2 regions of the Clavibacter rahimiani genome follow, and region 1 is predicted to be linked to the other one. Evidence: predicted binding sites of a transcription regulator. Region 1 holds the regulator's gene; the other holds the start of a gene.
The links. Region 1 encodes LexA, which represses DNA repair genes until DNA is damaged. Its sites were predicted from a motif close to TCGAACANNTGTTCGA; they were not measured.
Positions count from the first base shown of each region.

Region 2: a site for LexA is predicted at 1,659-1,674, ahead of ACT7CP_RS07590 (DNA polymerase III subunit alpha). Genes of this name have one in related genera too.

Region 1 covers NZ_CP199790.1:2,233,483-2,236,891, reverse strand. The annotation lists gene hflX (GTPase HflX) at 1-1,477, shown strand, start outside; gene lexA (transcriptional repressor LexA) at 1,551-2,231, opposite strand; gene ACT7CP_RS10600 (hypothetical protein) at 2,593-2,982, shown strand; gene hisB (imidazoleglycerol-phosphate dehydratase HisB) at 3,128-3,409, shown strand, end outside.
Region 2 covers NZ_CP199790.1:1,593,871-1,597,279, reverse strand. The annotation lists gene ACT7CP_RS07600 (dienelactone hydrolase family protein) at 1-131, opposite strand, end outside; gene ACT7CP_RS07595 (glucose-6-phosphate dehydrogenase) at 239-1,606, opposite strand; gene ACT7CP_RS07590 (DNA polymerase III subunit alpha) at 1,719-3,409, shown strand, end outside.

The sequences.
Region 1 (3,409 bases):
CGTCCTCGCCCGGGCGGAGAACCGGTCCGCCGGCTACGCCCTCTTCCGCGGATCGGGCGCGCAGGCGCTGTCCGCGGACCCCGACACCGATCAGGGATCCGACGGCGACCAGAGCGAGCGGGCCGACCGCCAGGCGCTGCGGCGCGTCGCCGGGCTCTCGACCGAGCTCGAGGACGTCACCGAGGTCGAGTACCGGCAGCTGCGCCTCGAGAACGTCGTCCTCATCGGCGTGTACTCGCAGGGATCGGTCGACGACGCAGAGAACAGCATGCGCGAGCTCGCGGCCCTGGCCGAGACGGCGGGCGCCGTGGTGCTCGACGGCCTCCTCCAGCGCCGTCCCACGCCGGATCCGAGCACCTACTTCGGCAGCGGCAAGGCGGAGGAGCTGCGCGCCCTCGTGGCCGCGGTCGGCGCGGACACCGTCATCGCCGACACCGAGCTCGCCCCCAGCCAGCGGCGCGCGCTCGAGGACGTGGTGAAGGTCAAGGTCATCGACCGCACGGCCGTGATCCTCGACATCTTCAGCCAGCACGCCAAGAGCCGCGAGGGCAAGGCCCAGGTCGAGCTCGCCCAGCTGCAGTACCTCCTCCCGCGCCTGCGCGGATGGGGTGACTCGATGTCGCGCCAGGCCGGTGGCCAGGTCGGCGGCGCGGGTGCCGGCATGGGATCCCGCGGACCCGGTGAGACGAAGATCGAGCTCGACCGCCGCCGCATCAACACGCGCATGGCCAAGCTCCGGAAGCAGATCGCCGGGATGAAGCCGGCCCGCGACACCAAGCGCGCCAACCGCGACCGGAACGCCGTGCCGTCGGTGGCGATCGTCGGGTACACGAACGCCGGCAAGTCGTCGCTGCTCAACCGCGTGACGAAGGCGGGCGTGCTCGTCGAGAACGCCCTGTTCGCGACGCTGGACGCCACGGTCCGCAAGACCGAGACGGACGAGGGGCAGCTGTACACGCTCGCCGACACGGTCGGGTTCGTCCGGAACCTGCCGCACCAGCTGGTGGAGGCGTTCCGCTCGACCCTCGAGGAGCTCGCCGACGCGGACGTGCTCGTGCACGTCGTCGACGCCTCCCACCCGGACCCCGCGGCACAGCTCGCCACGGTGCACGAGGTCATCGCGGAGGTGGACGCCTCGTCCATCCCGGAGATCATCGTGTTCAACAAGAGCGACCTGGCGTCGGACGACGACCGCGTCGTGCTGCGCGGGCTCGCCCCGCAGGGCGTCTTCGTCTCGGCCCGCACGGGCGAGGGCGTCGACGAGCTGCGTCGCCGCATCGCCGAGCTGCTCCCGCAGCCGACCATCGAGGTCGACCTGTTGGTGCCGTTCGAGCACGGCGAGATCGTGGCCATGCTGCACGAGGGCGCCAAGGTCCTCGAGACCTCGTACGTGGAGGAGGGGACGCGCGTCCGTGCCCTCGTCACGGCCGAGCAGCAGGCGCAGGTCCAGGACTACGCGGTGTCGCCCGCGGTCTGATCCGCGTCGCCCGCACGCACGAGAGCGGCCGATCCCCTCGGGGACCGGCCGCTCTCGTGCGTCGTGGTGAGGGTCAGACGGAGCGCATGACCGCCACGACCTTGCCGACGACCTCCGCGAAGTCGCCGAGGATCGGCTCGAACGCGCTGTTGCGCGGCAGCAGCCACGTGTGCCCGTCGCGCTGGCGGAACACCTTGACGGTGGCCTCGTCGTCGAGCATGGCGGCGACGATGTCGCCGTTCTCCGCCGTCTTCTGCTGGCGGACGACGACCCAGTCGCCGTCGCAGATGGCCGCGTCGATCATCGAGTCGCCGACGACGCGCAGCATGAAGAGGTCGCCCTTGCCGACCAGCTGGCGGGGGAGGGGGAAGACCTCCTCGACCATCTGCTCCGCGGTGATGGGGATGCCCGCCGCGATGCGGCCGACCATCGGGACCATCGCCGCGTCGCCCACGGGCGTCGACGGCTCGCCGCTCTCCGCGGCGCCGTTGCCGGGCAGGTCGATGAGCACCTCGAGGGCGCGCGGGCGGTTCGGGTCGCGGCGGAGGTAGCCGGACAGCTCGAGCTGGTTGAGCTGGTGCGTGACGCTCGAGAGCGACGCCAGGCCGACGGCGTCGCCGATCTCGCGCATGCTCGGCGGGTAGCCCTGGCCGGCGATGGTGCGCTGGATGAACTCCAGGATCGAGATCTGCTTGTCGCTGAGGCTCTTGCGGCGCCTCGTCGCGCCGCCTCCCGCTGCTCGCTCGTCCGCCATGCCACGGCCCGCCTCTCGTCGCCGACGCCCTCCGCGGCTCGTCGACCCGGCGGGCCGACCCCCTCGCGAGGGCGATGTCGGTGGTACCCGGTCGAATGGACTCCAGGCACTCGAAACTGTATCCAGCCGAGGCACCCCGGGCAAACACCTGTTCGAGCGTGTCGCGCGTCGGAGGCGCGGATCGAGGCGATGAGGGCTTGCGGAGGGCTGGTTTCGAATGTATGTTCGGAACACAGCTTCGCACCCGGCTCTCCCGGCCGAGAGCCGGGTGCGAGCTGCCCGACCCGCATCGCATGCCGTACCGCACTGCATCGCCGGGCGCGTCGCCTCGATGCCCCACCGTCTCGCACGAGAGGTCACCATGAACACCGCAGCAGCAACCCCCACCGTCTCCGCCGCCGACGCCGCCGTCCCCGTCGCGGAGGCAGCCGTCGCGCCCCGCACGCGCCTGCGTATCACGCGCCGCGGCCGCATCGTCCTCACCGCGCTGGTCGCGGCCCCGCTCGCGCTCGGCGCCGGGCTCGTCGCCCTCAACGGCGGCGCGGCCGTCGCGTCGAAGGACGTATCGGGCACCGCCTTCGAGTACGTCACCGTCTCGAGCGGCCAGTCCCTGTGGGACCTCGCCGAGGAGATCGCGCCCAGCGCCGACCCGCGCGACGTCATCGCGTCGGTCGTCGACCTCAACCGCCTCCCCACGTCGGACGTCGCGGCGGGCCAGCAGCTCGCCGTGCCCGCCGAGTACGCGCACTGATCCCACCCGCGCTGCGTCCCGCGGCCGCGGGTCGCAGCCGCGGGTCGCAGCCGCGGGTCGATCGGTGCGGACGGGCCGGCCTCGGCTCCCGGTGGCGGCCGGGAGCGAGGTCGGGCGGTCGGAAGCGATCGGTAGCATGGAGGCCATGAGCACCCTCGCGCGCACCGCGCACGTCACGCGGCAGACCAGCGAGTCCAGCATCGAGCTGCAGCTCGACCTCGACGGCACCGGCGTCTCCGAGATCAGCACGTCGGTCCCGTTCTACGACCACATGCTCACCGCGTTCGCGAAGCACTCGCTCACCGACCTGAAGGTCACCGCCACGGGCGACACGCACATCGACGTGCACCACACCGTGGAGGACGTCGGCATCGTCCTCGGCCAGGCCATCCGCCAGGCGCTCGGCAACAAGTCCGGCATCGCGCGC
Region 2 (3,409 bases), 640 kb from region 1:
AACGCCTCGTGCACCACCACGACCGCGGGCCAGGGCCCCTCGCCGTCGGGCACCGCCAGCACCCCGTGGAGGCCGGGCGACGCCCCGGGGTCGGCGGAGGGGAGGGGGATCTCGGTGAGCGTCACGGCCATGGCCTCAGGCTAGGGCGCTGCAGGGGCTCCGCCGTGGACGGGTGACGGCCCCCAGCGAGCCGTCATGCGGCGGAGCGGGGCAGCCGCACGCGGAGCGGCGGCCGCCGTCAGCGCCAGGCGGTGGGCCCGGCGGATCCGGCGCGGTACTCGGCCATGGGCACGCGGTCGCCCTTCCACGCGCGCATGACGGGCGCGACGATGCGCCAGCACCGCTCGGCCACGTCGCCGCGGACCGAGAGGCGCGGGTCGCCCGCGAGGATGCCGTCGAGCACCTCGCCGTACGGGGTGAGCTCGGGCTGGGCGAAGTCGGCGCGGAACGTGGACTGGGTGAGCGTGAAGGGCTCGCCGGTGCCGTCCATGGTGACCTCGAGCGTGATGCCGTCGGGCTTCAGGTCGATGACGAGGCGGTCGGGGCGGGCGGAGCCGTGCAGGCCGCGCGGCAGATGCGCCACGGGCTTGAACGTGACGACGATGCGCTTGGACGCCTCCTTGAGCGCCTTGCCCGAGCGCAGCCGGAACGGGACGCCCGCCCAGCGCGCGTTCGCGACGCCGAAGGTGACCTCGGCGAGCGTCTCGGTCTGGTTCGCCGGATCCACGCCCTCCTCCTTCGCGTAGGCGGGGATGCGCGTGCCCTCGACGGAGCCCGCGGTGTAGCGGGCGCGGCGGCTGTGCGCTACCGGGTCGTTGTCCCACACCTCGGTGGCGCGGAGGACCGACGCGATGTTCGACCGCAGGTCGTCCGGGTCGATGCTCGCGGGCGGCTCCATCGCGAAGACGGCGAGCACCTGCAGCAGGTGGCTCTGGATCATGTCGACCAGCGCGCCCGACTTGTCGTAGTAGCCGGCGCGGCCCTCGAGCGCGAGCTGCTCGTCGTAGAGGATCTCGACCTTCTCGATGTCCCTCGCGCTCCACACCGACTCGAAGAAGCGGTTGGCGAAGCGCAGCGACACGAGGTTGAGCACGGTGGAGAGGCCGAGGAAGTGGTCGGTGCGGTGGATGCGCTCCTCCGGCACGAGCTTCAGCAGCTGGCGGTTGAGCTGGGCCGCCGTGCGGCTGTTCGAGCCGAACGGCTTCTCCAGCGCGAGCGTGGTGCCCTCCGGCAGGTCGAGCTTCCCCAGCTGCTCGCACACCTCGATGGAGATGGCCGGCGGCAGCGCGAAGTAGAGCGCCGGCGCGCCCTCGCACCCGTCGAGGATGCGCTTCAGGTCGTCCACGTCCGTGGGGTCGGCCTGGATGTACTTGGTGGACGAGACGATGCCCGCCGCGCGCCGCCCCTTCGCGTCGACCGAGTCGAACGCGGCCTTGACCGTCTTCTTCCACTCGTCGGCCCCGCGCTCGCTCCGGCCGGTGCCGATGAGCTGGATGCGGCGCCCCCGGTCGCTCGCCACGAGGCTGCCGAGACCCGGCAGGAGGAGGCGTTCCGTGAGGTCGCCGCTGGCGCCGAGGATGACGAGGGTGGAGGGTTCGCTGGTCATCCTCCGAGACTACGGGTCGCGACCGCGCGGGAGCCGACCTACACTGGGCGAGTCGAACATCCGTTCGAACACCGCGTCCGGGAGGGTGCGGCGGATCCGTCGGGAGGCGCGCGTGAGCTTCACCCACCTGCACGTCGCGTCCGCCTTCTCCGCCCACTTCGGCACCTCGGCGCCCGAGGCGCTGGTCGACGGGGTCGCGGCCGAGGGCGCGTCGGCCGCGGCGATCACCGACCGCGACGGGCTGTACGGCGCGGTCCGCCACATCCGCCGCTCGATCGCCGCGGGCGTCTCCCCCGTCGTGGGCGCGGAGCTCGGCCTCACGGGCGAGCACCCGGGCCGGATCACGGTGCTCGCGCACGGCGGCACGCACGGCCAGGGCTGGGCGGCGCTCAGCCGGCTCATCAGCGCGAGCCACGGGCGGGGCACGGCGCGCAGCACCGCCCGGAGCGCCCAGGCCGGCATCGCGCGCACCCGGCCGCCCGCGTTCCTGCTCGGCGAGGACGGGCCGGTCGGCACGGTCATGCTCGGGCCCGACTCCGACGTGGGCCGCGCCGTCGCCGCGGGCGACCACGCGCTCGCCTCCCGCCACCTGGCCGAGTGGGCGAGGCTCCTGCCCGGCGCGATCGTCGTCGAGGTGGTCTGCCACTACACGGAGCCCGGCGAGTCGGCGAGCCTCCGGCACGCCGCCCGCATGCTCGAGCTCGCCGAGGCCCACCGCGTCCCCGCGGTGCTCACCAACGCGGTGCGCTACCTGGTACCCGACGACGCGCTCACGGGCGACGTGCTCGACGCCGCGGGCACGCTGCGGCCGCTCGGCTCGTTCCGGCTGCAGCCCAACGGCCAGGCGTGGCTCAAGCCGCCGGCCGCCATGCAGGACATCGCGCGGGAGATCGCGGGCGCGTCCTCCCTCGACCGGCGCGCGGGCGAGGCCCTGCTGCGCGCCACCGAGGAGCTCGCCGACCGCTGCCGGCTGGATCCGGACGCCGACCTCGCCTGGCGGAAGCCGAAGCTGCCCGAGAAGTCCGTCATCGGCGTCACGGGCGACCCGGACGAGGCGCTCTGGCGGAAGGCCGAGGCGGGCGTCACCGAGCGCTTCGGGCACGTCGACGAGTCGATGCGGCAGCGCGTGCTCGCCCGCATGCGCACCGAGCTGCAGACCATCACGGGCTTCGGCTTCGCCACCTACTTCCTCACCGTGGCCGACGTGTGCTCCCTCATGCGCGACATGGGCGTGCGCAACCAGGCCCGAGGATCCGGCGCCGGCAGCCTCGTCAACTACCTGCTGCGCATCTCCAACGTCGACCCGCTCGAGCACGACCTCCTCTTCGAGCGCTTCCTCGGCAAGGTGCGCTCTACCCTGCCCGACATCGACATCGACGTGGAGTCCGCGCGCCGGCACGAGGTGTACCACCGGGTGTTCGAGAAGTACGGCAGCAACCGGGTCACGCTGCTGTCGATGCAGAACACCTACCGGGCCCGCGGCGCCGCGCGCGACGCGGGGCTCGCGCTCGACCTCGACGAGCAGCAGATCGACTTCATCGCCAAGAACATCTGGCGCTTCAACGCGCGCGAGTTCCGCGCGGTGCTCGAGACCAAGCCGGAGCTGAAGCCCATCGCCGACCTCGTGCGCGACGACCCGAGCATCGACCTGCTCGTCGACCTCACCGAGCGGCTCGACCGGCTCCCCCGGCACATCTCGATGCACCCGTGCGGCGTGATCCTCGGCGACTCCGACCTCCTCAGCACCAGCCCCGTGCAGCCGAGCGGCATGGGACTGCCCATGAGCCAGTTCGACAAGGACGA